Regions from separate parts of the Vibrio parahaemolyticus genome, predicted to be linked through region 1. Evidence: predicted binding sites of a transcription regulator. Region 1 holds the regulator's gene; the other holds the start of a gene.

Region 1 (16,420 bases):
ATATTTCTTGACACACCTCTCACTGCTGCATAGAATTTTGCGTCCCTAACTGCCAATGGTAGCTAGGGATAGATTTTTCACAAAGCTTACTTTCAAGTAAATCAGGAGCTAGTTAATGGCAACTATTAACCAGTTGGTACGTAAGCCACGTGCAAAGCAAGTTGTTAAAAGCAACGTGCCTGCACTAGAAGCGTGCCCACAAAAACGTGGTGTATGTACTCGTGTTTACACTACTACACCTAAAAAACCTAACTCAGCACTTCGTAAAGTTTGTCGTGTACGTCTGACAAACGGCTTCGAAGTTACTTCGTACATCGGCGGTGAAGGTCACAACCTTCAAGAGCACTCAGTTGTTCTAATCCGTGGTGGTCGTGTTAAAGACCTTCCAGGTGTGCGTTACCACACTGTTCGCGGCGCACTAGACTGTGCTGGCGTAAATGACCGTAAACAAGGTCGTTCTAAGTACGGTGTGAAGCGTCCTAAGTCTTAATGGATTCCGTTAAGTAAGGCCAAACACTAAATTATTTTTAATTTTTTGAAAAAACTGAAAAGTTTTGGATAAAACCTGAAGAAGACAACGGAGATAAATCCATGCCACGTCGTCGCGTCATTGGTCAGCGTAAGATCCTTCCAGATCCAAAATTCAAATCTGAATTGCTGGCAAAATTCGTTAACATCCTAATGGTTGACGGTAAAAAATCTACTGCAGAGAAAATCGTTTACACTGCACTAGATTCTATGGCTGAAAAGTCTGGTAAAGACCACTTAGCTATTTTTGAAGAAGCTCTTGAAAACGTTCGCCCAGCGGTAGAGGTTAAATCTCGCCGTGTTGGTGGTTCAACTTACCAAGTTCCTGTAGAAGTACGTCCGGTTCGCCGTAACGCACTTGCTATGCGTTGGTTGGTTGAAGCTGCGCGTAAGCGTGGTGAAAAATCTATGGCTCAACGCCTAGCTGCTGAAATGCTAGACGCGTCTGAGAACAAAGGTACTGCTGTTAAGAAACGTGAAGACGTTCACCGTATGGCAGAAGCGAACAAAGCGTTTGCACATTACCGTTGGTAATACCTTTTCAGTGCTGCAAGGTTCCTTGCAGCACTTCTTTAGTTCCTATGCCTATGCTAGGAACTATTGCTATATCTAGGGGATAGCATTTTTTAGCTATAGCAATAGTCCCTATCTCTAAGTTAAGAGGATTCAATCGTGGCTCGCAAAACTCCTATTGAGCACTACCGTAATATCGGTATCTGTGCTCACGTAGATGCAGGTAAAACAACCACTACTGAACGTATTCTGTTCTACACTGGTCTGTCTCATAAAATCGGTGAAGTTCACGATGGTGCAGCAACCATGGACTGGATGGAGCAGGAGCAGGAACGTGGTATCACTATCACTTCAGCTGCGACGACTACTTTCTGGCGTGGTATGGAAGCACAGTTCCCTGAGCATCGCGTAAACATCATTGATACTCCAGGACACGTTGACTTTACGATCGAAGTAGAGCGTTCTCTTCGTGTACTTGATGGTGCAGTGGTTGTGTTCTGTGGCTCGTCTGGTGTTGAACCTCAGTCTGAAACAGTATGGCGTCAAGCTGACAAATACCACGTTCCTCGTATGGTATTTGTAAACAAGATGGACCGTGCAGGTGCAGACTTCCTACGCGTTGTGGATCAAATTAAAAACCGTCTTGGTGCGAACCCTGTTCCAATCCAACTAAACGTTGGTGCTGAAGAGGACTTCCGTGGTGTTATCGACCTTATCAAGATGAAGATGATCAACTGGAATGATGCCGATCAAGGCATGTCGTTCACTTACGAAGACATTCCAGCAGACATGATCGAGCTTGCTGAAGAGTGGCGCAATCACATGATTGAGTCTGCAGCAGAAGCAAGTGAAGAGCTGATGGACAAGTACCTTGAAGAAGGTGAATTGACCGAAGCTGAGATCAAACAAGCTCTACGTACTCGCACACTAAACAACGAAATCGTACTGGCTACTTGTGGTAGTGCGTTCAAAAACAAAGGTGTTCAAGCGGTACTGGATGCAGTAATCGAATTTTTGCCATCGCCATCTGACGTACCTGCAATTAAAGGTGTTGACGAGAAAGATAACGAAATTGAACGTCACGCAGACGACAATGAACCGTTCTCAGCACTGGCGTTCAAGATCGCGACAGACCCATTCGTGGGTACGCTTACTTTCATGCGTGTTTATTCTGGTGTTGTTAACTCAGGTGACGCGGTTTACAACTCTGTAAAAGAGAAGAAAGAGCGTTTTGGTCGTATCGTTCAGATGCATGCAAACAAGCGTGAAGAAATCAAAGAAGTTCGCGCTGGTGATATTGCTGCTGCTATCGGTCTGAAAGATGTAACGACAGGTGACACACTGTGTGACCAGAACCACAAAGTGATTCTGGAGCGCATGGAATTCCCTGAACCAGTTATTCAGATCGCTGTAGAACCTCGTTCTAAAGCAGACCAAGAGAAAATGGGTATCGCGCTAGGTAAACTGGCTGCGGAAGATCCATCATTCCGCGTAGAAACGGACGACGAAACAGGTCAGACTCTGATCTCTGGTATGGGTGAACTTCACCTAGATATCATCGTTGATCGTATGAAGCGTGAATTCAGCGTTGATTGTAACGTTGGTAAACCTCAGGTTGCTTACCGTGAAACCATTCGTGGTAAAGCGGAAGTGGAAGGCAAGTTCGTTCGTCAATCTGGCGGTCGCGGTCAATACGGTCACGTATGGGTCAAACTTGAGCCTTCAGAACCTGGTGAAGGTTTCGTATTCGTAGACGAAATCGTGGGCGGTGTGATTCCTAAGGAATACATTAGTTCGGTAGCGAAAGGTATCGAAGAGCAAATGAATAGTGGTGTTCTAGCGGGTTACCCTGTCCTAGATATTAAAGCTACACTATTTGATGGCTCTTACCACGATGTAGACTCAAGCGAGATGGCGTTTAAGATCGCTGGCTCGATGGCATTCAAGAAAGGTGCACTAGAAGCACAACCTGTGATTCTAGAACCAATGATGAATGTCGAAGTAACCACTCCGGAAGATTGGATGGGTGACGTTGTTGGTGACCTAAACCGTCGTCGCGGTATGATCGAAGGTATGGATGAAGGTGTGGCTGGTCTTAAGATCATCCGTGCTCAAGTTCCACTATCTGAGATGTTTGGTTACGCAACTGACCTACGTTCTGCAACTCAAGGCCGTGCGTCTTACTCTATGGAGTTTAACGAGTACGCTGAAGTGCCGAAAAACTTCGCAGATAAAATTATTGCAGAGCGTGGTTACTAATTGACGATTGAACTACAAAAAGTTTACGACTTTTTGCGAGATCAAGCCGTCCAAATATTGCGCTAACGGGCGTTGGCGCATAAAATAACAATTTCTGGCGCGTCGTAGATCAATAATGATCACGGCGAATCATAACTAGGAAGGAACACGATCGTGTCTAAAGAAAAATTTGAACGTACGAAACCGCACGTTAACGTTGGTACTATCGGCCACGTTGACCACGGTAAAACAACTCTAACTGCTGCTATCTGTACTACTCTAGCTAAAGTGTACGGCGGTGAAGCGAAAGACTTCGCATCTATCGATAACGCTCCAGAAGAGCGTGAGCGCGGTATCACAATCGCAACTTCTCACGTAGAGTACGACACTCCAAGCCGTCACTACGCACACGTTGACTGTCCAGGACACGCTGACTACGTTAAAAACATGATCACTGGTGCTGCACAGATGGACGGTGGTATCCTAGTTGTTGCTGCGACAGATGGCCCAATGCCACAAACTCGTGAGCACATCCTACTAGGCCGTCAGGTTGGTATCCCATACATCATCGTATTCATGAACAAATGTGACATGGTTGACGATGAAGAGCTACTAGAACTAGTAGAAATGGAAGTTCGTGAACTTCTATCTGAATACGATTTCCCAGGTGATGACCTACCAGTTATCCAAGGTTCTGCACTAGGCGCACTAAACGGCGAAGAGCAGTGGGAAGCGAAAATCGTTGAACTAGCTGAAGCTCTAGATACTTACATCCCTGAGCCAGAGCGTGCGGTAGATCAGCCATTCCTAATGCCTATCGAAGACGTATTCTCAATCCAAGGTCGTGGTACAGTAGTAACTGGCCGTATCGAGCGTGGTATCCTAACAGTTGGTGACGAAGTTGCTATCGTAGGTATCAAGGATACAACTACTACAACATGTACTGGTGTAGAGATGTTCCGTAAGCTTCTAGACGAAGGCCGTGCAGGTGAGAACGTTGGTGCACTTCTACGTGGTACTAAGCGTGACGAAGTTGAACGTGGTCAAGTACTAGCTAAGCCTGGTTCAATCACTCCACACACTAAGTTCGAATCAGAAGTATACGTACTATCTAAAGAAGAAGGCGGTCGTCACACTCCTTTCTTCAAAGGTTACCGTCCACAGTTCTACTTCCGTACAACTGACGTAACTGGCGATATCTCTCTACCAGAAGGCGTAGAAATGGTAATGCCAGGCGACAACATCCAAATGGTTGTTGAGCTAATCGCACCAATCGCAATGGACGAAGGTCTACGTTTCGCTATCCGTGAAGGTGGCCGTACAGTAGGTGCTGGTGTTGTTGCTAAGATCTTCGAATAATTCTTAACGAATTAAACGAAATCTTGCACTCTTCTTCTTTTTGAAGAAAGCGCATCAAGAAAAGGGAGGCTTCGGCTTCCCTTTTTCGTATTTGTTTTTTATTTAGTTATAAGCACAAACTGAAGGTGCTCCCTTCTTGTTTTTAAAAAACAACCTCTTACTTGAAGTATGTTTTTTCTGATTCGTAGTTCCCTCATAAGTGATTGATCCTCTCTTTCCCAACAAAAACCTATATAACGAAATGTTCTCAATACGCCCTCAATACGAGTGGTAACAAGAACCATTCCCGTTTATATTCTTGTCTTCGGTTTTTATTAGAAAGGTTTTTATATGTACGTTTGTCTTTGCCATGGCGTCTCCGACAAAAAAATTAGGAAGTTGGCGATAGATGAAGGTGTAACTGATATTCGAGGCATTAAGAGATGCACTGCTTTAGGGAGCCAGTGTGGTAAGTGCATTAAGCAGGCGAAAGAAATCCTAGCAGAAACACATTACACAGAATTAAGACAAGCCAGTTAACTACCTCATTGCTTTTTGAGGATTACTTGGTCTCTTTGACACCTTCTCATTTGCTTCTAAAGTTAATAGAAGCCAAATAGGAGGGCTTTGTCATGAAAGGCGATCCAATCATCATCCAACATCTCAATAAAGTGCTCGGTAACGAGCTCATCGCTATCAATCAATATTTTCTTCATGCTCGTATGTATAAAGACTGGGGGTTAAAGCACCTTGCCGATAAGGAATACCACGAGTCGATTGATGAAATGAAGCATGCTGACCACCTTATCGAGCGGATCTTGTTCTTGGAGGGATTACCGAACCTTCAAGATCTTGGAAAGCTAATGATTGGTGAAGATACTAAGGAAATGCTCGAATGCGACCTTAAACTGGAGATGGCGGCCATTCCTGATCTAAAAGATGCGATTGCCTATGCCGAAGATATTCGCGACTATGTTTCGCGTGATTTATTTCAAGATATTCTCGAAGATGAAGAAGAGCATGTGGACTGGCTTGAGACCCAACTTGGCTTGATTGAAATGTCAGGCATTGAAAACTACCTTCAAGCTCAGTATGTCGATGAAGAGTAACGAACATACTGACGCATTGTTCAAAAAGAATTCATATCATAAAAAGAGCACCTGACCAGAAAATCAGGTGCTTAACACATTTATCTGGTCTAATCTCTTTTATTATCGGCTTTTTAAGGATATTGCTCGCAATCTTACCTATGAAGATTGATTTCTATCCTTTAGAATTTATGCCCCCCTTACCTAAAAATAACAAAGAGAAACGATCCATGTCTGAAGACAATCGCCAAGCAGCCACCCCAGAAGAAGAACATCGCCAAAAAGCTCTGGATTACCATGCTTACCCAACCCCAGGTAAAATCGCTGTCGAATTAACTAAACCAGCAGAAACTGCTGGTGACCTTGCTCTTGCATACAGCCCTGGCGTGGCTGAGCCTGTACGTGAAATCGCACAAAACCCTGACAACGTGTACAAGTACACGGCGAAAGGCAACATGGTTGCGGTTATTTCAAACGGTACCGCTATTCTTGGTCTAGGTAACCTTGGCCCACTTGCCTCTAAGCCTGTAATGGAAGGTAAAGCGTTACTGTTTAAGCGTTTTGCTGGCCTTGATTCAATTGATATTGAAGTGAAGCATCGCACGATCGACGAGTTCGTTGATACGGTTGCGAACATTGCTGACACTTTCGGTGGTATCAACCTTGAAGACATCAAAGCACCAGACTGTTTTGAAATTGAAAAGCGTTTGATTGAGCGTTGTGACGTACCAGTATTCCACGATGATCAACATGGTACGGCTATCGTGACAGCTGCAGGTATGCTCAATGCTATCGAGCTGCAGGGTAAGAAGCTTGAAGATTCAACTATTGTTTGTCTTGGTGCTGGTGCTGCAGCCGTTGCGTGTATGGAGCTGCTTATCAAGTGTGGCGCAATGCGCGAGAAGATCTACATGCTGGATCGCAAAGGGGTGATCCATACTCGTCGTGATGATCTGAATGAGTACAAGCAACTGTTCGCAAACAATACAGATAAGCGCACACTAGAAGATGTGATCGAAGGTGCAGACCTATTCCTAGGTGTATCTGGTCCAAATCTATTGCCACCAGAAGCGTTGAAACTCATGGCTGACAAGCCAGTTGTATTTGCTTGTTCGAACCCAGATCCTGAAATCAAACCTGAGCTAGCACACGCAGTGCGTGATGACTTAATTATGGGTACTGGTCGCAGTGATTATCCAAACCAAGTGAACAACGTATTGTGTTTCCCTTTCATTTTCCGTGGTGCGTTAGATGTACGTGCGAGTGAAATCAATGACGACATGAAGCTGGCAGCAGTTGACGCAATTCGTGCATTGGCAAAAGAGCCTGTGCCTGAATCGGTACTAAAAGCTGCAGGTGTTGAGAAGCTAGAATTTGGCAGCGACTACATCATTCCTAAGCCAATGGATCCACGTCTGCTACCTCGCGTAGCAAAAGCGGTAGCTCAAGCGGCAGTAGATTCCGGTGTTGCTCGTATCGAGATGCCAGAAAACTACATGGCAGAGTAATTTACTCAGCCACATTGAACACAAAAATGGGACGCATTGACGTCCCATTTTTTATATCTCCAAAAACTGCCCCCGGCGCAGCTCCTAAAGCGGATGAATTTGTAAGCAATTATTCGTCGTCAAATGCTTCGAATTCGATACCCATCGCCGTCATTAACGCTTTTGCTTCAGTTGGAATGTCATCCGGTCTGTCTTTACGAAGGTCTTCATCCGTTGGTAATGGCTGACCTGTATATGCGTGCAGGAATGCTTCACATAGTAGTTCGCTGTTGGTTGCATGGCGTAAGTTATTGATCTGACGACGAGTACGCTCATCAGTCAGCACTTTTAAAACTTTTAGCGGGATAGAAACGGTAATTTTTTTTACTTGTTCGCTTTTTTTACCGTGCTCAGCATATGGGCTAATGTATTCGCCATTCCAGTCAGCCATTGCACACCTTCATTTATGTAATAAGTTGAAAATTAATATAGGTGCTGATTTTAGCTGCATTTACTGCCACAAGCAAAGACATATAGACGTCTAGAAGTGTTGACGTCTCATTTTTTGACAAGTAAAGTGAACAGAACAGTTAAGGAAGAGTGTTGTTCAGATAGATCTGACAAATTAGATATAGCGCATTCCTATTTAGAAGTCATCACCCGTGAAAGGATACACCCATGAGCACCCGCAAGCCTGCGACCATTGCTGTACGCACTGGTATCGAATCAGACAGCCAATACCACGCTGTTGTTCCACCAATCTACCTTTCAACCAACTATGGTTTCCCTGCTTTTGGTGAAGTCCCTAAATACGATTACACGCGTTCAGGTAACCCAAACCGTGGTTTGCTAGAGAGTGCGTTATCAGAGTTAGAGTCTGGCAAAGGCGCAGTGGTGACTAACTGCGGTACTTCCGCACTTAACTTGTGGGTATCGGCTTTTCTTGGGCCAGATGATCTGATTGTTGCACCGCATGATTGCTATGGTGGCACATACCGTTTGTTCAATACACGAGCTAACAAAGGCGACTTCAAAGTGCAGTTCGTTGATCAATCGGATGAGCAAGCTCTAGAGGCTGCACTAGCGAAAAAGCCAAAGCTTATTTTGTTAGAAACTCCATCGAATCCTTTGGTTCGTGTGGTTGATATTGCAGCGGTATGCGAAAAAGCCAAACAAGTGGGCGCTTTGGTTGCGGTCGACAATACCTTTTTGACACCGGTGTACCAAAAGCCTTTGGATCTCGGTGCTGACTTTGTTATCCACTCAACCACAAAATACATTAATGGCCACTCGGACGTGATTGGTGGTGTGGTGATCACCAAAACAGAAGCGCACGCAGAAGAACTTGCATGGTGGGGAAACTGTATTGGCGCCACGGGTACGCCTTTCGATAGTTACATGACGTTGCGTGGGATCCGCACTTTAGGCGCCCGTATGCGAGTGCACGAAGAAAGCTCTCAACACGTACTCAACTACCTACAACAGCAAGCTTTGGTCGCGAAGATTTACCATCCGAGTTTGCCAGATCATCCTGGTCACGAAATCGCGAAAAAGCAGCAGTCGGGTTTTGGTTCTATGTTGAGCTTTGAATTTGCAGGCTCATTTGAGCAACTTAAAGTGTTTGTTAAAGAGCTCGAACTGTTTTCTCTTGCAGAGTCGCTTGGTGGCGTGGAGAGTTTGATTTGTCACCCCGCATCTATGACGCATCGAGCCATGGGGGAAGAGGCGTTAGCGGAAGCGGGCGTGTCGCATCAACTGCTTCGTCTGTCTGTGGGTTTAGAAGATGCACAAGACCTGATTGCCGATCTCGCTCAAGCCTTTGTAAAAGCTGCTCAGTAATAGGAGAACTAAAAATGAGTGTACAACGTCAGTTACATAAATTTGGTGGCAGCAGCTTAGCAAACCCTGAATGTTACTTACGTGTGGCCGATATTCTCAAAGAATACTCTGTCGAGAATGATCTGGTGGTGGTATCCGCCGCGGGGAAGACCACTAATCGCTTGATCGAGTTTCTGGAAGGTTTAGACAAAGATGGCCGTATTGCGCATGAAGCACTGCAAGGCTTAAGACAATTCCAGTCGGAGCTAATTGAATCTTTATTAGAAGGCGAGGTGCAGACGCAATTGCTCGCTTCTTTGCACGATGAGTTCAGTACCTTAGCCGAGCTGGCTGCACCACTGACGGATGCGCAAAAAGCGGCAGTGTTGGGTCACGGTGAAGTGTGGTCTTCACGTTTATTGGCTGCCTTGCTTTCACAACAAAATGTTCCTGCGGTCGCACAAGATGCACGTGCATTTTTACGTGCAGAAGCTGGTACTCAACCGGAAGTTGACCGTGCGCGTTCTTATCCCCTGATTAAGGAGACGTTGGCGCAACACAGCCACAAACGCGTCATCATCACCGGATTTATGGCGCAAAATGAGGCAGGAGAAACCGTACTGTTGGGGCGGAATGGCTCGGATTATTCCGCAACCGTAATAGGTGCTTTGGCGGAAGTGACAACCGTAACCATTTGGAGTGATGTTGCTGGTGTTTACAGTGCGGATCCTCGTTTGGTGTCGGACGCATGTCTGTTGCCTTTACTGCGCTTAGACGAAGCGAGTGAACTGGCCCGCCTTGCAGCTCCGGTCTTGCATAGCCGTACGTTACAACCTGTCGCGCAAAGCACGATGGACTTAAGCCTCAAGTGCAGTTATCAACCTGAATCGGGTTCAACGCGTATTGAGCGTGTACTTGCTTCTGGGCGTGGAGCGAAAATCATCACTTCTTTGGATGAAGTATTGTTGATTCAATTGTCTTTTAGGCATGGTCATGACTTCAACAAAACCCAAAGTGATGTTTTAAAGTCTCTTCAACGTGCGCAACTCGAGCCACTCTCTTACGAAGCCCAAGCCGATCAGCAAAAATTACGCTTAGCGTACACCGCAGAGATTGCGACAGGTGCGCTGAAGTACCTACAAGATCTTGCAGTTGAAGCTGAAATCAAACTCAAAGAAGGCTATTCACTTGTGGCCGCTGTCGGAGCGGGCGTAACGAAGAATGCCAACCATTGTTTTGGTTTTTACCAAAAATTGAAGCACGCACCAGTTGAATTTGTTTCTGAAACTGAATCAGGTTTAAGCCTAGTTGCGGTACTGCGTCGCACCGATACCGAAGCATTAGTGCAGTTGATTCACAGCCAGTTATTCCAAGCGCAAAAGCGCGTAGCGGTAGCGTTATGTGGCAAAGGCAATATCGGTTCTAGCTGGTTAAATCTATTTGCGACTCAGAAAACAGAACTCGAAAAACGCCACGGTATGAGCTTTGACTTAGTCGCCGTTGTCGATAGTCAGACATATTGGTTTGATGAAAAGGGTATCGATGCGGCGGTGGTTGCCGACAGGTTTGATGAAGAAAGTATTGAGAACGATGGGGCGTGGCTGAGTCGGTTGGGCGATTTACAAAGTTATGATGAAGCCGTGGTATTGGACGTGACCGCGAGCAAAGAGTTGGCACAACGTTATGTTGATATCGCCCAACAAGGCATCCATTTAATTTCTGCTAACAAAGTTGCAGGCTCTGCCGACAGTCAATACTACCATCAAGTGCAAGATGCATTCGCGAAAATCGGTCGCTACTGGCTCTACAACGCGACGGTTGGGGCAGGGTTACCTATCAACCATACCGTGCGAGATCTGCGTGAAAGTGGTGATGAGATTGTGGCGTTATCCGGAATCTTCTCGGGAACACTTTCTTGGCTGTTCCAGCAGTTTGATGGCTCGGTGCCGTTTAATGAGTTGGTCGATTTAGCGTGGCAACAAGGATTAACAGAACCGGATCCGCGTGCTGATTTAGATGGCTCGGATGTCATGCGTAAACTGGTTATCTTAGCGCGTGAGTCTGGTCTGGATATTGAACCGGACAGCGTAAAAGTGGAATCACTGGTGCCTGAAGAGCTGCGCTCTCTGAGTTTGGATGAGTTCTTTGATAATGGCGCACTGCTCAGTGAGATTCTTCAAGAGCGTCTAACCAAAGCACAAAGAGATGAGCAGGTGCTTCGGTATGTGGCGCGCTTAGAGAAAAATGGCAAAGCGACGGTGGGCGTAGAAGCATTACCGCGCGAACATGCGCTAGCTAACTTGCTGCCATGCGACAACATTTTTGCGATTGAAAGTAAATGGTACAAGGACAACCCTTTGGTGATTCGTGGCCCAGGTGCAGGACGCGAGGTGACCGCTGGTGCAATCCAATCGGATCTCAACCGCTTAGCTGGATTATTCTAAACTTTGCGAGATACCTAAAAACCCTGGAATTCATCCGGGGTTTTTTATTCCTTCCTCAGTGCCATACTTAAAATAAGATTCGCCATTTTTAAACGTTGTTATGAGTAAATAGCAGATGCGAATTAACTTGAACTGTCCTCATTATTAACGTGAGAAAAATTCATAATCACAAGGTTGACATTAAATCACATTCAATACATTCTGTAGACATATAGACGTCTAAACGTCGATTCAAGGATTTTGATTTCGTGGCGGAGTGCCACAGGGAGAGTAAGATGGGATACACGCACGCAGGCCATATCGACGCCTTAAACCAGAATATTGCTGAGTTGTCAGATAACATTAATGTCTCGTTTGAGTTTTTTCCGCCAAGCAGCGAAAAGATGGAAGAAACGCTGTGGAACTCTGTGCATCGTCTAAAAACGCTCAAGCCTAAATTTGTTTCGGTAACATACGGAGCAAACTCTGGTGAACGTGATAGAACTCACTCCATTATCAAGGAAATCAAAGCAGAGACCGGCTTAGTTGCTGCGCCTCACCTCACTTGTATCGATGCAACACGTTCAGAGTTGATTGAGATTGCTGATGATTACTGGAATAACGGCATCGAAAATATCGTTGCGCTGCGTGGTGACATCCCACCTGGTGGCGGTGCTCCAGATATGTATGCTTCGGACTTGGTTGAGCTACTAAAATCTCGTCACGATTTTGATATTTCTGTGGCGGCTTTTCCAGAAGTGCATCCAGAGGCAAAAAGTGCTCAATCGGATCTGCTAAACCTAAAGCGTAAAGTGGACGCTGGTGCGAACCGTGCCATTACTCAGTTCTTCTTTGATGTGGAATCTTATCTGCGTTTTCGTGACCGCTGTGTTGCGGCGGGAATCGATGTAGAAATCGTTCCGGGTATTTTGCCAGTATCGAACTTTAAGCAAGCCTCACGCTTTGCAGCGCAGAACAATGTTAAAGTGCCAGGATGGATGAGCAAACAGTTTGAAGGTTTGGATGATGATCCTGTGACTCGCCAACTTGTAGGTGCAAGCCAAGCTATTGATATGGTTCGTGTACTAAGTCGCGAAGGTGTAAAAGATTTCCACTTCTATACGCTGAATCGTGCGGAGATGACTTATGCGCTATGCCATACTTTGGGTGTTCGCCCTCGTGTAGCCGTAGAAGCGTAAATCCGGTTTCAAAAAGACAAAAGGCTTGCCAAGTGGCAAGCCTTTTTCGTTGTCTCTAAGTAAAAGGAAATTAACCAATCACTTCAAGTTCTGTTAGGACTTCTTCTGCCCAAGTGATCCACGTTTCACGTAACAGTAGGTTACGACGAAGCGTTAGGCGCTCTAAACGAGCTTGTTTGTCCAAAGTTGAAGGCGTTGCGTAGTAAGCAGCTTCAATTTCTTTGTAGTGAGAAACCAGTTTACGAGACTCTTCAACAAGTTCTGCTAGTTGATCACGGAAAGGTGTTGATGGTTGAACAGCACAAGCCATAAGTTTCGCTGAAAATTCATCACGAACGGTTGGGTGTGCAGTTGGTTGATCAAACCATTCTCCAAGAGCGCTACGGCCTGCATCTGTGATGGAGTAAACCTTACGGTCTGGTTTGCCTTCTTGAGGTTCTAGTACGCAAGTAACCAGCTCTTTCTCGGCCATTTTATTTAGTTCACGGTAAACTTGTTGGTGGCTTGCTTTCCAGAAGTAACCGATGCTAGCAGAGAATTCTTTAGTGATATCGTAACCGGTTGCGTCGCGAGTGCTAAGAACAGTTAAGATTACGTGTGGTAATGACATGTCTTCAATCCAAATGGTCAATAAACTTGTAAACAAGCTACTTACACTTTCAGCTGCGCTCTTACTGGCGCTTGAGTTTTTTAATGTATAAGTAGCACCAACAAAGTTGGTCCTGTCACCTTAAAGCCGTTTATCACCTAGAGATGGGGATCCCCATCAGGGCTGGAGCAGGTATGATTGGATTTATGAGCTCTCAGCAGGCAAGTAGTATATAAATAATAAGCATGAAGTGGAATACTAGGACAAAATTACCCTGAAAAACTAACATAATACTCAATAGAGTTATTTTGTAGTTAATAATTCTAATTTGTTGGTATTTTATGGGTTTTTTGTGGTATAAATATCTGGTTATTTGCTGCGCAATTATGTGGTTGGAAGTTATGAATATAAGAAAGGCTGAGTATGAACTCAGCCTTTTGTATTACGAATGGTTATTTTTAACCCGTGTTACGCATACCTGCTGCAATACCTGCGATGGTCACCATCAGTGCCTCTTCAAGGTTTGCAGACGCCTCTTCTGTTTGACGAGTACGGTATAGCAATTCAGCTTGAAGCATGTTCAATGGCTCTACGTAGATGTTACGTAGGCGAATTGATTCTTGGCCCCATGGGTCGCTTTGCATTAGGTTCTCGTTGTTCTCTACGTTCAGTACGGACTTAATATCACGTTGAAGTTGTTCACGCAGTCGGTCACCCAATGGTTGAAGTTGAGGTTCAACTAGGCGTTGGTCATAGTAGCGAGAGATTTCCATGTTGCACTTGGTGTACACCATCTCAAGCATACCTAGGCGAGTTGAGAAGAACGGCCATTCGCGACACATTTCTTCCAGTAGCGCCTGATGACCTTTGTCTACTGAGTACTGAATAGCTTCACCTGCGCCTAACCAAGCCGGAAGCACCAAACGGTTTTGGCTCCACGAGAAGATCCAAGGAATTGCACGTAAGCTTTCTACACCGCCATTTGGATTACGTTTCGCAGGGCGTGAACCAAGCGGCAGTTTGCCTAGCTCTAGTTCAGGCGTCGCTTGACGGAAGTATGGAACAAAATCTGGTTCGCCACGGACGACGCCACGGTAAGCTTCACAGCTCACTTCCGACAGCACTTCCATCAAGTCGCGCCATTCTTGTTTTGGCTCTGGTGGTGGCAGTAGATTTGCTTCCAAAATGGCGCTTGCATACAAGTTGAAGCTGTTTACCGCAACATCTGGTAGACCCAGTTTAAAGCGGATCATTTCGCCTTGTTCTGTTACGCGTAACCCGCCTTTCAAGCTCTTTGGTGGTTGAGACAGCAGAGCCGCGTGTGCAGGTGCGCCGCCGCGACCAACGGTGCCGCCACGACCATGGAACAGAGTCAGCTCAACACCTTCGTCTTCTGCCACTTTAACTAGAGATTCCATAGCATGGTACTGAGCCCAGCCTGCCGACATGACACCCGCATCTTTTGCTGAATCAGAGTAGCCGATCATGACCATTTGGTGGTTTTGAATAAAGCCACGGTAAAGGTCGATGCTCATTAGCTGCTTAATGACCGACTCTGCATTGTTCAAGTCGTCTAGAGTTTCGAACAAAGGGCAAACATCCATACGGTAAGGGCAGCCCGCTTCTTGCAGTAATAGGTGCACAGCGAGTACGTCTGAGGCGGTACGAGCCATTGAGATGACGTAAGCACCGAACGCTTCGCGCGGTTGCAGAGCGATGATCTTACAGGTGTCTAACACCTCTTTGACCGGCTCTGATGGCTCCCAATCGCGTGGCAGTAGCGGACGTTTAGATGCAAGTTCATTGGTGAGGAAAGCAATTTTATCTTGCTCGCTCCACTGTTCGTAATCACCAATGCCGAGGTATCGAGTCAGCTCAGAGAGTACATCTGCGTGGCGCGTACTTTCCTGGCGGATATCAAGACGAACTAGGTGAACGCCAAATGCTTTCACACGACGCAGCGTATCTAGCAACGAGCCGTCAGCGATGACGCCCATGCCGCACTCATGCAGTGATTGGTAACACGCGTACAGAGGATCCCAAAGCTGTTCAACTTTTTGTAGCGGTGCTTTGACTGCCAGTTTTTGACCGTGGATCTTCGCATCAAGAATATCTTTGGTTTCATTGAGCAGAGCACGTAGTTGTTTCAGGATTGCGCGGTATGGTTCATGTTGATCTTCACCAGCAAGTTCACGAACTTGATCGTTAGAAACGGTCATAGAGAGTTCGCTGATCAATTCATTGATGTCATTGAGATAAAGGTCAGCGGCTTTCCAACGAGACAGAAGCAGTACTTCACGCGTTACGCTATGAGTAACGAACGGGTTGCCATCACGGTCACCCCCCATCCAAGAAGAGAAATGCACTGGACGAGCATCAATTGGTAAACCTTCACCTAGGTAAGACTTCAGACGATCATTCATTTCACGTAGGAAATCTGGCACAGCTTCCCACAGTGAGTTTTCTACTACGGCAAAGCCCCATTTCGCTTCATCCAATGGAGTAGGGCGTTGTTGACGAATCACGTCAGAATGCCAGCTTTGTGCGATAAGTTGCTCTAAGCGACGCTCAGTTTTTTTGCGTTCTTTAGAAGACAGGTCGCTGAGTTCTAGTTTGGATAAACACTCGTTGATCTTGACCAGTTTATTGATCATGGTGCGGCGAGTGATTTCCGTTGGGTGCGCGGTTAATACCAGTTCAATATTCAAATCACGTACCGCTTGAGCCGTATCGAGTTTGCTAACATCGTTTTGTACCAGTTTTGAAAACAGCGAGTTGATCGCGTCTGGTTCACAGATGTGCTCTTCACAGTGGCGTGAAATGGTGTGGTATTGCTCGGCAATATTGGTGAGGTTTAGAAATTGGTTAAACGCACGGGTGACTGGCGTTAGTTGCTCATCGGGTAGGTGTTTGATTTCTTCTATCAAGCTTTCCCTGTCTGCTTGATTACCTGCTTGAGCCGATTTGGATAATTTACGAATGGTCTCCACTTTCTCGAAGATTTCTTCGCCGTGGGCATCGCGAATCGTGTTACCCAGTAAGTGGCCTAACATGCGCACATTGCTTTTAAGTGCGGCGTATTTCTCGTTCATTGTCGTCCTGCCTCGTAAAAAAACTACATCCATTGTCCTTGTTAAGACTCCAATCTAGCGAAAAGCACCAGTTCTAGTCAAATAAAGCAGACTAAGTTTGCAATTAT
Region 2 (16,420 bases), 1.0 Mb from region 1:
CGAGATAACCAAGCCCAAGAGCGATGCGAGATTCTGCCATAGCAACAGGATCGGCCTTCACGATAGGAGCGCCGTTTTCTTTTACGGTAACACAGCCTACGAGTGCAAACTGAGTCATCAACATTAGTGCACTGAGCGTTACGGTTTTCATTCTTCTTCCCCACATCCCTGAATCTGACAGCATGATATGAATTACGTAGCAAAAGCCCATTGAGGAAAAAGCACTATGCGATCAGGTTTGCAAACTGATATGAAAAAGCCGCCAGATGGCGGCTCGGTTCACAAACTTAATTCGTTGATTTAATCGTCTTTAGTGAAAGCATCTTCGCTGAAGTGATCCAGATCGTAAGGCGTTTGTTGGTATACGCAGTAGTTGAGCCAGTTCAAGAACAGCAAGTGTCCGTGGCTTCGCCAACTCGCAATGGGAGGGTTATCTGGGTTGTTGTTCGGGTAGTAATTGACCGGAATTGCTGGCTCCATCCCTTCACCCAAATCCCGAATGTACTCATTGTGAAGAGTGTGTGAGTCATATTCTGGATGGCCGGTAACAAACACGTTTCGCTTGTCTTTGGTCGTTGCCAGATATACGCCCGCCACATCGGATGTGGCGAGAATATCTAAGTCGGTATGTTCTTCTAAAAAGTGTGGCGAAAAATCGGCATAACGCGAATGGGGCGCTAAAAACGTATCATCAAACCCACGTAAAATAGGGTGGAATGGATTATGAATTTGGTGATGATATACACCGGAAAGCTTTTCTTTACGCGTTTTTTTCGGCAAGTCATACAACAACTTTAAGCCTGCTTGCGCCGCCCAACACACATACAACGTCGAGGTAACATGGTCTTTTGCCCATTCCATGATGGTTTTTAAATGATCCCAATAGATCACATCTTCAAATTGCACCAGACCAAGTGGCGCACCAGTGATGATAAGACCGTCGAAATTCTTCCCTTTTACCATCTCAAACTGACGGTAAAACGTATCTAAATGCTCGGTTGGTGTGTTTTTGCTTGGTCGATTATCGATGCGCAGTAGCTCGACGTTTACTTGCAATGGACTGTTTGAAAGAAGGCGAAGAAACTGCGTTTCTGTTTCGATTTTCTTGGGCATCAAATTCAGAATCAGTACTCGCAAAGGACGTATCTCTTGACTCGCGGCACGAGTTTCGCTCATTACAAAGATGTTCTCTGTCCTAAGTACATCTGAAGCAGGTAGTTGATCTGGAATTCTAATTGGCACGACTTTCTCTCCCTAAGCTTAGTCAATCTAGACGTCTATACTTCTAAAGCTAACTTAAATTAAAATGGATGTCGATATGAAATGTGACTTTAGCCAAGGTTATTTCAAAACACTGATAGCAGAAGATAGCGACGCCTATTAGATAGTATGGGAAAGGCACAGCAAAGCAGCCAGCAATTGTGATTAAAACAGGGTTTCTGATGAGACGAGGTTGAAACGAGGTGACTATTATTTGATGCGCATTATGCGATCAAGTTAGTATACAAACGTGACTTGAATGTAACTTAGTCTTTAAATCGTGAGCCATACTAAAAACTATTCGCTCGCTCAACCCACGTTGTGTGTGGTATTTGGAGACATCGTCAGTGGAGGACATTATGTTCGGTATTTTTAAGAAAAAAACGAAAATTCAGAGCATTGCTCAAGAGGTTCCAAGCGTGTTGTTGCGTTCGTTTGGCGATAAAAACACTTACGTTCCCGATGAAATTGATCAGGCACTTCAAGAGCTTGGCTATGACAAACAAAAAGATCTAAATCATCATTATTACGCGTATGGCATGTTCGCAAGCGAATCATGTTACGAGCAACTAGGCCTAACCGATGAGCTTGGGAACTACGGCCATTTTCAGCGTGAAGTCGGCAAAATGCTTTTGAACACACCTGAGCCAATAGACATGCATATCTACTTCGAAATTTCTCAACAGTACCAAAAAGAAGGCAAACGAAATACCCACTAGAGCGCGTGGGGTTGCAAGAATGCTTTGCATGACTTTTAGACAAAATATGTAAAAATAAAAAGCCGCGACAGGTAACTGCCGCGGCTTTAATCTATTGCGTATTTCGGAAAAATTAGCTTGCTAAAGCTTCGATTAGTTGAGCTTGAGAGCGAACTTTTCGATTGCGATACATCACCGCCGCGATAGCTGGCAAACTGAATGCGATGAACCCCAATACGAGTGCATACGCGCCCGTTTCTGCGCTGATACCTGCTGGTACGTCGAACGACACCACGATAGTGATCATACAGCTAATTAATCCTAAACCTGCCACCAAGCTCATTCCCACTTTGCCGCCAGGGACACGAAATGGTCGTTCGATGTTTGCGTGTTTGCGTCGTGACACCAAAAAGCTAACAAAGATACACACGTACATCACCATGTATAACTGAGTCATTAAGATGTTCAGCAGCCACATACCTTGGTTAACGTTTGGAACCAGAATAAATACTAAGGACAACACGCTAACGATAGCCCCTTGTAATAAGAGTAGGGCGACAGGTGCTTGGTTTTGATTTTCTTTCGACAGTGCGATTGGCATAAACTGGTCTTTCGCCGCCACATGCAGGCTCTTTGTCGGTGCAATAATCCAGTTGTTCAAGCTTGCTAGCGTGCCAAACACAATCGCCAAAGCTATCACAGGCAGCATGAACGAGAGGTTCAAATCATCAAAGAAGGTTTTGAACGCCAAGATCACACCTTCGCTTAAGCTGGCGTGATCGCTTGATACCACCGATGAAATTGACAGCGAGCAAGCTGTTAAAGAAACCAAAATCAGCGCCGTAGAAGCCAAGAGTGCTTTTGGATACGCCTTTTGTGGATTTTCTACTTCACTCGCATATGAGGTGGTAATTTCTAAACCAGTCAATGAAAGCACGACTGCGGTGAAACCTGCCCCAATTCCATCTTGAGAGAAATCGGGTAGCCAGTCAGAGACATGACTAAGGGAGATATGAGACTCACCCGGATTGGTATATGCCCAGTAACCACCCAAGCCAATGATCAGCAAAATTGGGAAAATGAGCCCTAGAGTGCCAAACACGTTTGTGATCATCGATGACAAACGTAAGCCGAATATATTTACCAATGTTAGCGCCCAAAAAATCACGTTAATCATGATTAACATGAAAATATTATTCTGCGCCAGTTCAGGGAAAAATGGGTAGGCACCTGTAGCGACAATGAAAGAGATCAGCGGCGGGTAATAAACGATATTTTCCGCATATTGATACCAAACGGTCGCAAAGCCGAAGTTAGGTCCAATCGTTTCTTTTCCCCAAAGATAGACGCCACCCTGTTGAGGGTAAGTCGTGCTTAGCTCGGCACACACTAAAGCCGTGGGAACGAAAAAGCATAAACCAGCAAGTAAAAAGAAAGAGATGGCATGACTACCAAATAAGGCGGCACCCGGTATGTTTCTGATGCTATCAACGGATGTAACCGTAATCATGATCACAGAGAAAACACTGAGTTTAACAGCGGACTTGGCGATATTGCTCATTCGATACCTTTAATAAACGAGCCACGAATTCATGGTTGGAAAACCCGCGTGCTACAAGTAAGACGCGCGTATTGTAGGGTTGTTATAAACGGCGGGTATATAGCGAAAAATGGTATGTATTTACCCAAAAATGAACCGAAAACTCAGTGATTTATTTATAAGCAATATAAACGTTTGCGTTAGTGTATTGGCGCGCAAAAAGTAAAAGAGACACAACAAACTGCCACAGGTTGACCTTCACCCAAGGGTAAGCGTTAAGTTGAAGGGAACGAAAACAGTTAAGGAGAAGACAAATGGGGTGTTGTAATCAAGCGCCAAAAGGTGGAACAGGCAAACTATCATACTTAATTTTAGTTATCGCTGGATTGTTTGCGGCTATTTTTCTGATCGCCGCTCTTTGGGGGTAATACGCAATCCAAGGTATTGTAAATACACGGTTATGTTTATCCAAACTTTATGAAAGGCGGGTGGATTCATTTCATCAGTAGATGGTAATGTCCGAGCTCGTCTTTGGTGTTTTTGCACGCCCAACATATTCTTGTAAAGTTCTTATTGTGTAGTGTGTCGAAGAACCATAGAATCCGCGCGCTTTAATTTATGTTATTAGCGTTATCAATGATAAAAGTGCTTTTTATTATCATTGTTTCTCCCACTTATAGATGCCCGCATCTGACATTTCACACATGAATAAATACAAAAAGCCTGAATTTAAGGCTAAATTTCTTTTACCTCGTTATTGGGGTACGTTAATTCTCATCGGCGTGATGTACTCATTGAGCCTTCTTCCTTTTAATGTTCAATTAGCGCTAGGACGCGGTATTGGCCGTTTAGCCATGCGAATAATGAAAAAGCGTCAAGTGACGATACGGCGCAATCTTGAGCTTTGTTTTCCTCACATGGGCGAATATCAACGCGAGGCGATTTTAAAAGATAATATCGACAACTCCGGTATCGCGCTCTTCGAAACAGCGATGGCATGGTTTTGGTCAGATAAAAGAGTCAGTAAGCACGTTACGATTAAAGGAATGGAGCATTTAGAAGCGTTAGAAAAGTCCGGTAAAGGTGCCTTAATGTTGGCCGTCCATTCAATGAACTTGGAATTAGGTGCTCGCGCATTTGGCATTCAAAAATCTGGGACGGGTGTCTATCGACCAAACAACAATCCGTGTTTCGACTATTTCCAATACAAAGGTCGTTCTCGTTCTAACCGTACGTTGATCGATCGTAAAAATGTCAAAGCCATGCTTGAAGCGCTCAACTCTGGCGAGCGTGTTTGGTATGCGCCGGATCATGATTACGGAAACAGACGTTCGACGTTTGCTCCGTTGTTCGCGGTTAAAAATGCCTGTACAACAACGGGCACTAGCTTGCTAGTCGATAATACAAATTGCGCAATTGTCCCATTTACGATGGTCAGAGGCGAAGATGGGCATTATACCTTGACGATTGATGCGCCAGTGGATGGTTTTCCAAAAGACGATCCCGATAGTGCTGCGGCTTTCGTTAATAAAATCGTTGAAACATCTATCATGGCAAGTCCAAGCCAATACATGTGGCTCCACCGACGTTTTAAAACCAGGCCAGAAGGGGAAGACTGCTTGTATAAACCAAGACTTGTCCCTGCAATGGATATCAGTATTTAAAAAGAAAAATGCCCAAGGAGGTTCCTTGGGCATTTACTTTCTTGAGTCTTAACTCGTGGGTCTTAACGTTTTATTAAGTTCAGCAGTTATAGGTAACGACTTTTTAAGTGGGCTTGGAAGTGTTGAGCATTAAGCGTTTCACCTGTCGCTTGTTTTACGAGCTCATCGGTCGTTAACAAACTGCCTTTGCTCCAGATATTGTCTGATAACCAAGTAAAGATGGGTGAAAGGTCACCACTTTGAATTACGCCATCAACGTCGATAGTCTTCTTCATCGCTGCCATAAATTGTGCCGCGTACATGGCTCCTAGTGTGTACGATGGGAAATAACCAAAAGAGCCGTCAGTCCAATGGATGTCTTGCATACAACCATTTTTGAAGTTGCCCTCTGTAGATAGACCCAGATACGCTTTCATTTTCTCGTTCCACAATTCAGGGACGTCAGTGTGTTTAATCACACCGTTCATGAGATCTCGTTCAATCTCGTAGCGAAGGATAACGTGCGCAGGGTAGGTCAGTTCATCTGCATCAACTCGGATGAAGCCTTTTTCTACTCGCGTGTATATCTTCGCTAGATTGTCCTTCGCGAACTCGTTACCAGAGAAATGATTTGAAGCCAAGCGAGCAAGATGATCGATAAAGGCGTTGTTGCGGCCAATTTGCATCTCGAAGAATAGAGATTGTGACTCATGAATGCCCATCGAGCGCGCTTCATCCGCTGGTGTGCCAGCCAATTCCTTAGGTAAGCCTTGTTCATAACGAGCGTGACCAGTTTCGTGCACGATTCCCATTAATGATTGCATAAACTCACTCTCATCGTAACGAGTTGTGATACGCACATCGGTAGGAACGCCGCCACAGAACGGGTGGACACTCTCATCGAGTCGACCATGCTTGAAATCGAACTGGAGCAGCTTCATCACTTGCAAGCCCAGTGCTTTTTGTTTTTCAGCAGGGTAATGGCCGTTAGGAAGCAGAATGTTATTTGATTTTTGCTTTTCAATTGCTTCGTCAATTAAAGAAGGCAACCATGTTTTGACGTCAGAAAACAGTGTATCTAAAGAAGCCGACGTCGTGCCTGGCTCGTAAACATTCAGCATCGCATCGTATGGCGTTGTGCCATTTGCGTCTGCACGAATTTGAGCCTCTTCTTGGGATAGCTTTACAACTTCTGCCCAGTTCTTCTCAAAACCGGCCCAGTCATTATTAGAACGCTGTGTGCGCCAAGCGTGCTCACACTTCGAACCGGCAAGAGAACTTGCTTGAACTAATGATTCTGGAAGAAGGTTTGCAAGCTGCCATTCGCGTTTCATTTCACGTAACATGGCTCGCTCTTGCGTGGCGAGGGTTTCTTCTTCTGCTTGTGCAAATAGATCCTCAAGATGCGGCTGAGTCATGAGTGAGTGGATGTGTACTTCAAGTTCAGCCATTGCGTTGGAGCGTGCTTCAGCACCGCCTGATGGCATCACAGCAGCTTGATCCCAGCCTACAATTTCTAATAAATGGCCAAAGTTGGCGACTTTTTTTGAATGTTCGACGAGTTTTGTAAATGCATTCATTGTGACTACTCTTATTTTTGTTCTTTCCCTAAACACCCGAAAAGGGTCCTTCACATCAAGTCGCGCTAAGCAACTGAAGTTAATTTACTAATAATTAACATTTAATGACGTCTCATTGTCCACAAATTCATCCGGTTGTATAGCGCTCTTAAAAAAGAAGCTTGCGAATCGAGTTGATTGGCGGTATTGATGATGCATTACCCATTAATTATCACAACAATATGGACATACTAAATTTTGAAGCGTTTCTTATCGCTATCACGATTTTAACGCTGACGCCGGGGCTGGATACCGCATTAGTTCTTCGTAATACAAGTCGTTCGGGCTTAAAAGATGGGTGTACAACAAGTTTAGGCATTTGTTTTGGCTTGTTTGTACATGCGTTTTTCTCTGCCGTGGGCATTTCTGCCATCCTTGCACAATCCGCTGAGCTATTCCAAATCGTTAAAATGATTGGAGCCGCGTACCTCATTTGGCTTGGTATCAGCAGTTTGAAAGCGCTAATGGCTTCAGACGGAGGCATTACTGTCGCTGAACAAATTCAGCAGGTATACAGTGGAAAACGTTCGTTTAGAGAGGGCTTTCTCTCAAATGTATTAAACCCAAAAACGGCAGTGTTTTACTTGGCATTTTTACCGCAATTCGTTAATCCGGAAGGCTCACCATTGTTGCAATCTATGACGATGGCCGCTATCCATTTTGTTATCGCAATGGTTTGGCAATGTGGCTTGGCGGGGGCTTTAAACTCAGCAAAGAACTTGCTCAAAAATGCCAGCTTTATGAAATGGATGGAAGGAGTAACAGGTGCTGTGCTTGTTGCGCTAGGAATTAAGTTACTGATTGAAGAACCACTTTAAATGCGCAATTTATACCGACTTGCTTTAATGTTGACGCTGTTTTTGTTGGGGTTTGCGAGTGCTGTTGCTTGGATGACATTACCACAAATCAAGTTTTCACCTCGGGGGATGGAGTGGGGGTGGCACTGGGCGCACTTTGAGCCGTTTTCTAATGGTATCCAAAAGGCGCGAACGCACGACACCAAACAGCTATTGTTAAGACGAGTTTACCTTGACGATGCGATCGTCGTTTTTGTATCTACGACGTTAGACAACAAGTTTGAAATCGATGTTGTGCAGGAGAAAACTTGCAAACCGAACACCACAACTTGGGCATCCGTATCAGTGAATCGCCAGCGAATGGCGCATGTGCCAATGGTGTGTGATAGAGTCGGACAGAGTTATTTTTACCGTTACATAGGTAAGCATTTAGATTCGCTGGAATTTGGTGTTGATGAGTCTTTCATTACGGAAGATTTTGCCCATTGGCCAATCGCGGATATTAAAGTTGATCAGTTCAAACAGCAAAACGCTAAGTTTTTTGAACAGCGTGGAGAGAAGGTTGAACATCAGTGGTTACGTGATTAACGCTGTCATCTGAATCTAGATAAAAATAAAGCCCGCTAAACATGAGCGGGCTTTGTGTTTTAAGGTTTCTAACTCGTTTAAGTGCAGGCTTAACGGTTCTTTGTAGAGCTATGCTTTTACCGCATCAAGATCATCAGATTGAACTGAAGGGTTAAAGAACAATTTAGTTTCTGCTAGTACAACATGACGAAGCGCAATCAAACCAATAAGGTTAGGGATCGCCATCAAACCGTTTACGATATCTGCCAGAATCCAAATCATGTCTAGATGCAGGAACGCGCCTGAAGCCACTAGAGCAAGGAAGATAATCTTGTAAGGCAGAACCGCTTTTGTGCCCATTAGGAACACCACACAACGCTCACCGTAGTAGTTCCAACCAAGGATCGTTGTAAACGCAAAGAACATCAGACCGATAGACACCAGCATTGGGCCAAATGTTTCTGTGTTGAGACCAACAGCAAAGGCATGTGTTGTCATCGCGGCACCTGACAAGTCACTTTGCCAAGCGCCAGTTAGGATCAGGGCTAGACCTGTCATGGTACAAATGATGATGGTATCGAAGAAGGTACCTGTCATCGAAATCAAACCTTGTTTAACACAAGAGTCTGTTTTCGCTGCTGCTGCGGCCATTGGCGCGCTACCCAAACCCGATTCGTTGGAGAATACACCACGCGCAATACCAGATTGGATTGCCAACATGATGCTAGCACCTAGGAAACCGCCCGTTGCTGCGGTAGACGTGAAAGCAGATACCAACACAAGTTCAACAGCATTTAGTAGTTGATCTGCGTTCATGATGATCACGCTAAGACACGCCAACACATAAAACAGCGCCATTGCTGGAACCACTTTACCTGCGACACTTGCGATAGATTTGATGCCACCTAGAGTTACAAATGCAACCAAAAGCGTCAGGATGAAAGCTGCAAGCTCACGGTTTACACCTAGAGAGATTTCACTTGCATCAAGAATCGCATTTACTTGCGGGAACGTACCGATACCAAAACAAGCAACCCCAAGTGAGAATACCGCAAACATGATGGCTAGTGCTTTAGAGCCAACACCATATTGTAGGTAGTACATTGGGCCACCAATCATTTGGCCATTGTCGTCAACGCGTCGGTATTTAACAGCAAGCAGACACTCAGCGTATTTCGTCGCCATTCCGAATAGGGCAGCAAGCCACATCCAGAATAGGGCGCCAGGGCCACCAAGTTTGATTGCGGTTGCAACGCCGACAATGTTACCAGTACCGATAGTTGCAGAAAGTGCAGTACAAAGTGCTGCGAAGCTAGAAACGTCACCCTGTTTATCAGATGACTTATCTTTACTGAATACCACCGCTAACGCGGTTGGTAGGTGCTTAAACTGGATCAAGCCTAGGCTAAAAGTGAAGTAAACACCGGTTCCCACAAGCAAAATAAGCAGTGGTGGACCCCAGACAAAGTTATCAATGGTTTGTAGTAAAGATTGTAGGTCGTTCATGATTTCCCCTTAATAAAACAACTAATAAGGAGAAGAGGGAAAGGACGAGATCAAGGATCTCTAATAGAACTAAGCTATTTAAAGAAGGCGGGAACGCCAAATAGTTAGGTTGTAACTTTCCACTCCTCTGTCCTTTTGCCTGAGAGTTTCACCCCGCACACATGTGCAGGACTTGCTCCTTCGGCGACCGATTTAACGGTTCTCTCCAGAGGTTCCTCCAACTACAGTCCCCGCTACCAAGGTAGCACCTGAAATAGTTAATTCTTCGGCGAGTTAATCTAACCAAATGTTAAAGTTTGGTTAATAACCACTCTCCTGCAGTCTTCATCGGAACATTTACTCAATCAAATGAGTAAAGGTTAGTTAATGATGCTGGTCACCATTAACGTGTGAACTCTATCATGTTTCTTGACCATTTCAACACCCTTGGACGATTTATTTTCAACACATTTTTGAACAAAAGGTATTTTTATGGCGTACTGGATATAGGTTTGTTGAGTAGCGTAGGGAATTGATACTATTTCTATTGGTAATATTCTCACTTACCAACATAATCTTTGGTAATGCATCGCCAGTGGGCCTTAGGTAAGTTATTCAATTAAGAGCACAAAATTGATCCAATCTAGCGCACGCGGATGAAAATCTACGCTAAGTTGACCTTGCGTAACGTAGAAATGAGTTACAATAAACTTTTGTGAAACTGTCTCAGGAGTTAGTCAGTTTTACGCGATTGGACAAGGAGGCTGTATGACCAGATTGTTAGCCATTGCGGTATTGATAGTTGTAGCGTTTGTGCTATTCCGTTATCGAACCAATGAAAAAGTCCAAAAAGCGACCGTCATAACATTGATTGGCGCATTCCTGATTTATACCGCATCCATTGTGATTGCGGAACTGATTCGCTAGCAAGATAGAAGAGTCCTTGGAGTAATATACGGTGACTTCTCAAAAAAATATTGAAGAACAAGATGAAGTGGTTGTCATTGAGGAACGTGACAAACGCACACACATATATATCGCAATTGCAGCGGTACTAGGCTTGGCATTTGGGGGCTTGGCTGGCTCTGTTTTGACGGCGAATAAATGGGAATCTACTTACCAAGTTTTAGAAGATAAATATCAAGCGCTTGCGCAAGATAAAACCGCGTTAGTTTCTCAAGTTAAAACTCGTGAAGAGTCGCTAGACAAAGAAATCCAAGAGAAAGTGGATGCACTGCTCGCAGAAAAGGACGCCGCACATCAGAAAGCGCTGAAAAAATTACAAGCTCAGCTTACCGAGGTCGAGAAGGTTAACTTGTCGTTGGAATCTCAAGTGAAGCAACAGAATGACAAGTTGAGCTCGAGCAAGACAGAGAATGAAAAGCTCACTCGCCAAGCGGATATGCAAGCAACCATGTTTGAACGCTCTCGTGAAGTGTTCCAGAAAGAACTCAAAATCTCGCAAGATCTAGACGCGTTAGAGAAAGAGCGCGAGAAGCTACTGCCGAAAATCGACAAGCTGAAGAAAGAATGTGATGTGTTCTTAGAAGGGAAGTCGTGGGATGTAAAATCCGATGCTTGCGATAAGCACGATGAAGCAAATTCTCGACTTAGCCAAATCGATCAACTAATTGAAGTCTACAAAATGGATCTCAAACAGATCAAAGAAATCACATCGGATATGGGTTTATAAGCTCAACAATACACTCGATTGTTCATATAAAAAGGAGCTCACTGAGCTCCTTTTCCTTTACCTATGTCAAGCTAAAACTCGTTAGATACGAGAGGCATCATAACCTGATGCAAGCAAAAGTTCTCGTTCATACCTAATGAGTTGAGCGCGATCTTCAATTAATTCGTTCAAAGCTTGAGATGGCTTTCCTGCGAGAGTTTTGAAAGCAGCAAACGTTTCTGCACTGTCGATCTCATCAATCATACTGCTAATGACATTGCGCGCTTCACACGGATTGTTATCTGTAGTGAAGTATTCTACTTGTTTAGCTGCAGCTTTCATTTCTGTTAATAGCTCAAGCGGGCTTGTGTCTTTTGCTACCGCCATGTAGTTGTCTAACACGCGCTTTGCATAAAGCAGTTCTTTTAGTGGGATATCACGTCCACTTTCAATTAGGGATTCGCTAAGGATCATACTTGAGCTCATGGGCATTCCTTTAGTTATATACAACGCAGCTTATAAATGTCCCCTGAGTCTAATTTATTGAAGTCTAGTTGGGAATGGTAAAAAGCATTTTTAACGCATTTTTATTCACTAATGAACACGCGAATGCGATGCTTATCAGGATCGGTCGCTACAAAATTTAACCCATACACCGAGGTTATTGGTGGCTGAATAAAGTCTACGCCCATCTCTTTCCACTTGTTGTAAACCAGTTCCAGTTGATGGCCGTCTGCTACAGACAGCGATAACTCGGTTCCTCCACCTTTCATCGTGCTGACTGGAGTAAGCGCATTACTTTGTTTGAGCGTAAGTTTGACGCCATGGGAAAGTGGCATAGAAGCAAATGTAGGAGATAAAAGCGTGACCTCGCAATCAAACAGTCTCGAGTAAAATGTTTGGCTCACGTGAATGTTTTCTACATAGAGAACGAATGAATTGATAGTCAGCATGGATTATTCCTCAACTTTGTTAAATAGATGAGGCTGAATTTACCGAAAGAGCATGACAGGTGTTGTCAGTAGTGAATTTTCACGTTAAAAATCTAGTCGCTCTAAAACAAAGAAAAGGAGCCATTTGGCTCCTTTTTTCCTAACTGAATCAGCGGATATTAGTTGGTACGTTTCGAAGAGTACCAGTTGTTTTGATACGCTTTAGATGCAAACAGCGCGTTTGCTTTTGCTCGGTCAATAACGGATTCATCGACCTCTAGCGGTTTCATCGTTTGGCTTTCAAAGTCGTATTCCATGGTCGACACTTTTTCGCCAGGAGAAAGTACAACCAAGTTATCTCGGGTTAAGTAACCGAAGTTTTTGTCGTACTGCATCATTGCGCGTTCATCTTCGTGAGCCAGTGGCTTAGTTAAGTCACGGCCAATCATCGGTGTTTTTGCGTCCACACCAATAAGAGACAGCAGCGTTGGCGGCATATCAATGTTGTTGGCGATGCGGTCATCTTTACGTGGTTGAATGTCTTTACCAATGATCAAAGCAGGGATGTGGAAGTGCTTAACAGGAACAAGGTTTGCACCAAATACACGAGCATCGTGGTCCGCAATTACGATGAAAATCGTGTCATCCCAGTATGATGATTTTTTCGCTTTGTCGAAGAACGTTCCCAAAGCGTAATCTGAGTATTTCACCGCGTTGTTACGCGTCATGTGCTCAGAATCGTATTGTTCGATTTTACCTTCTGGGTACTCATAAGGACTGTGGTTGCTTGATGTGAACACAAGGCTGAAGAAAGGTTTGTCGCCTTTTGAAAGGCGCTCAAACTCTTCATCTGCTTTATTGTAAAGATCTTCGTCACTCACTCCCCAAGAGCCAACAAAGCCTGGGTTCGTATAGTTTTTCTCTTCAACAATTTGGTCGAAGCCATTGCCGAAGAAGAAGGTCTTCATGTTATCGAAGTTTGCTTCACCGCCGTAAATGAACTGTGTGTGGTAGCCTTGTTCTTTCAGCAAATCAGCAATAGTAAAGAAACCCGTTTGGCTCTTACTCAGTTTTACAACCGCGCGAGAAGGCGATGGCGGGAAGCCTGTTGTTACCGCTTCGATACCACGAACTGAACGAGTGCCCGTTGCGTACATTTGTGTGAACTGCCAGCCTTCTTGCATTAGTTCATCAAGGTTTGGTGTAAGAGGCAGACCACCCAAAGAGCCCACAAACTGTGCGCCCAAGCTCTCTTGTAACAAGATAACCAAGTTTTTACGCTTGCCTTGGTACGTCGCTGGGTTGCTGTTCATGGTTGGTAGCAATGTAGGATCAAAGTCGACCTTCGTTGATGAAGCGCGAACGAGATCCAACATTTTTTGATTGTCCATCTTGCCGTAGAACTGCTCAGCGCTCTTTTCTGACTTCATATTGTTGACAGCAAATAGCAATGAGTAAGACGAATTCAGTGCTAAGTCGTTAAGCAGTGGATCGTTCGAAAACGCCACCATAGCAGGGTTCAGTGGACGGTGACCCAAAGACGAACGAGCGCCTGCAACACAAAGAAGCACAACGAAAATCGCCAAAAGAGGGCGCCACTTCCAATTGATTTGTTGCGCGCTATCGGTCAGTTTTTTGCTCCATTTCCAGCCTAAAACTAGCGTCAAAGCGGTGCCGATTGCACCAATAAACAGTTCTAGTTTGTAGCCAGTCCAAAGCATGCTCATCACTTCTTTCGGGTAGATGAGGTATTCAACAAACAGGCGGTTTGGACGCAGGTCATATTCTTGAATGAATGGCGCCGTTGCCAATTCCATGTACACAAGAATCCATAGCCCTGCGACCATCCAAAGGCGCAATACCCATTTCCAGCATTCTCCGACCTTGCCTTTTAGTGGCATGAAAGAAGAAAGCAGAGCAGGGAGGATGAACAACCAGCATAACGTTGCGATATCAACACGCACGCCTTGGCCTAGGATGTAAAGGAAGTCGTTGAAGGATTCAATACGATCAAACTGCCAAAAGGCGAGTAAAATGCGTGATATGGACAAAAATGCAAGTGAAAACAAAGAAAAAACAGCGAGAGGCTGCAATGGCCCAAACATGGGTCTCTTAGACGAACTTTTCATATTTATTTTGTGATGGACTTAGTCGTGATGTTGTGTCGTTTCTAGCAAAGCGAGCGTGAAATAAACGTGAATTATAATGAAAATCTATGGACTAAATTGTAAGTATTCGTATGTCTATGTAAGAGTGGGAGGCGTCTCATGCTTGGTGCGAAACAAGGCGATAGAAGTGTGCTCCATATCGCCTTTTTAGTCGTCTTTTTTCGCTAGTACTTTGGGAATGCGACGACAAACGTGTTCTTGCTATTTTCTCTCGGAATCAGCTCTATCGTTGCGCTGTGTAGCGTGGCGATATCTTTGCAAATAGACATTCCCAACCCCGCACCATCGCCTTTTTCTGAGTGACCTCGGTAGAATTGTTCAAAGATCCTTTCTCGCGTTTCTTGTGGAATTTCGGGGCCAGTGTCGGAAACCAAGAGTTTGATGGCATTTCTATTTTCTTGCACATTAACTTGGATTTCGCTGTGTGCGCCTGAATAGCGAATGGCGTTGTCTACAAGGTTACGGAACAATACCTCTAACAACATTTTGTCGCCAGAAAGCGAGACTTCCGCTGGTGAGAGGCTGATGTCTTGATCTTGTCTTAAAGCAAGTGGCGCTAAATCGGCGACGACGGTTTGCAGCAATGGGGTTAGTTCGACGTTGTCAAAGACGCGTTCAGATAAACTGTCTACTTTAGCAAGTGTAAGCAGTTGGTGGATGAGACGGTCGGTTCTTTCAATGCCTTGAAGGATGTTGTGTAAGTCTCCGCGTAACTGCTCTGGGTCATTACTTTCAAGAGCGTTTTCTACGTTTAGGCGCAGGATTGTCAGCGGTGTTTTGAGCTCGTGTGCGGCGGCTCGCGTAAAGCGCTTCTCTCTCTGCCACGCTTGTTCAAGTTCAGAAAGCAATGAATTGAGTGCTTCCACCAACGGAGCAAGCTCGGTTGTGTTGTCGGTAACATGAATGCGGTCTAAGCGGTGCACGTTTCGTTGCGTGATTGCCGTGCGTAGATCGTTAATCGGTCTGAAATACCTGTCTATCAGCCAGAACAGCAACAGCAGCAAAGTCGGCAATAGTAGTAACTGTTCGATGGACGTCGACAGAGCGATTTCGTGGATGATCTCTTTCCGTATCTTTTGCTTTTCAGCAACGACCACGTATTCGTTCTCATGCTCAGTTTGTGGTAATGAGAGTTGGAAAGTGCGCCACTGCACGCCGTCTTTGGTAATGTCGGCGTAGCCGTTGTTGTCAAAAGAAGAAGAAAGAGAGCGCAGATTCGGAGTGGAACTCCAGATTAACTTGTTGTCACGGTAGAATTGAAAAACGAGATTCTGCTCGTAGGGGTGACCAAACTTGGTGGCTTTGTCTTCGTCGCTTTTTGCCAAAGAATCGATGTTCTTCATCCACTGGTTGAATAGCTCTCTGTGGTTGGCGAGAGTGTCCGTTTCGGTTGAAATGGACAGCGTCAGCAGCATCAGCTTAGCGGATTGCCCAAGTCTAGCGTCATAAACTTCTTCGACTTCGTGTTTGGCTGATTGAAAGCTGAAGTACAAAGAAATAAGCAAAAGCGCACTGACTAACAAGCCAACCGAGAGCGTCAGTTGGCGTTTAATGGAGTAAGGTTTTTTATTTTTCAAGAATGTACCCCACACCACGAATGTTCTTGATGGCGACGTTGGGGGCTTTTTTACGCAGGTTATGAATGTGAACTTCTATCGCGTTGTCGCTTGAACCTTCATCCCAGCCGTGTAGTGATTGTTGCAATTGTTCCTTACTTTGCACGCGTCCGGCGTTCGTCATCAAACTGGTGAGAATTTTAAATTCATTGCGAGTGAGTTTAAGCGGCGCGTCATCGTAGCAAATGCTTTGTTCCGATAAGGATAGAGATAACTGACCAACTTGAATGATTTCTTCTGCACTACCGGATTGACGGCGAATCAACACACGCAAGCGAGCGAGCAACTCTTCGAGTGCAAACGGTTTTCCGAGGTAATCATCTGCGCCGCCATCAAGGCCTTGAACGCGATCGCGAATGTCATCTCGTGCGGTAAGTATCATCACTGGGAGCTTAAATCCGCCTTTGCGAATATTACGCAGAA

What was found. Region 1 encodes MetJ, which represses methionine synthesis genes. Its sites were predicted from a motif close to TTAGACNTNTANANGTCTAA; they were not measured.
Positions count from the first base shown of each region.
Region 2: the regulator MetJ is predicted to act here: its motif matches at 1,270-1,289, upstream of metA (homoserine O-acetyltransferase MetA).

Region 1 is NZ_UHIL01000001.1:3,009,132-3,025,551, reverse strand. It holds gene rpsL (30S ribosomal protein S12) at 116-490, shown strand; gene rpsG (30S ribosomal protein S7) at 592-1,062, shown strand; gene fusA (elongation factor G) at 1,201-3,300, shown strand; gene tuf (elongation factor Tu) at 3,454-4,638, shown strand; gene DYB02_RS15455 ((2Fe-2S)-binding protein) at 4,969-5,157, shown strand; gene bfr (bacterioferritin) at 5,250-5,726, shown strand; gene DYB02_RS15445 (malic enzyme-like NAD(P)-binding protein) at 5,936-7,213, shown strand; gene metJ (met regulon transcriptional regulator MetJ) at 7,323-7,643, opposite strand; gene DYB02_RS15435 (O-succinylhomoserine (thiol)-lyase) at 7,871-9,031, shown strand; gene DYB02_RS15430 (bifunctional aspartate kinase/homoserine dehydrogenase II) at 9,046-11,454, shown strand; gene metF (methylenetetrahydrofolate reductase) at 11,730-12,632, shown strand; gene DYB02_RS15420 (PadR family transcriptional regulator) at 12,703-13,242, opposite strand; gene ppc (phosphoenolpyruvate carboxylase) at 13,680-16,313, opposite strand.
Region 2 is NZ_UHIL01000001.1:2,000,477-2,016,896, reverse strand. It holds gene pilW (type IV pilus biogenesis/stability protein PilW) at 1-151, opposite strand, end outside; gene metA (homoserine O-acetyltransferase MetA) at 301-1,242, opposite strand; gene DYB02_RS25660 (DUF6559 family protein) at 1,620-1,979, shown strand; gene DYB02_RS09835 (APC family permease) at 2,092-3,519, opposite strand; gene DYB02_RS09825 (LpxL/LpxP family Kdo(2)-lipid IV(A) lauroyl/palmitoleoyl acyltransferase) at 4,203-5,162, shown strand; gene DYB02_RS09820 (carboxypeptidase M32) at 5,249-6,721, opposite strand; gene DYB02_RS09815 (LysE family translocator) at 6,943-7,578, shown strand; gene DYB02_RS09810 (hypothetical protein) at 7,579-8,145, shown strand; gene DYB02_RS09805 (alanine/glycine:cation symporter family protein) at 8,254-9,630, opposite strand; glycine riboswitch at 9,748-9,849, opposite strand; gene DYB02_RS09800 (hypothetical protein) at 10,378-10,536, shown strand; gene DYB02_RS09795 (hypothetical protein) at 10,568-11,302, shown strand; gene DYB02_RS09790 (hypothetical protein) at 11,384-11,767, opposite strand; gene DYB02_RS09785 (VOC family protein) at 11,869-12,234, opposite strand; gene DYB02_RS09780 (LTA synthase family protein) at 12,393-14,342, opposite strand; gene DYB02_RS09775 (sensor histidine kinase) at 14,546-15,958, opposite strand; gene DYB02_RS09770 (response regulator) at 15,948-16,420, opposite strand, start outside.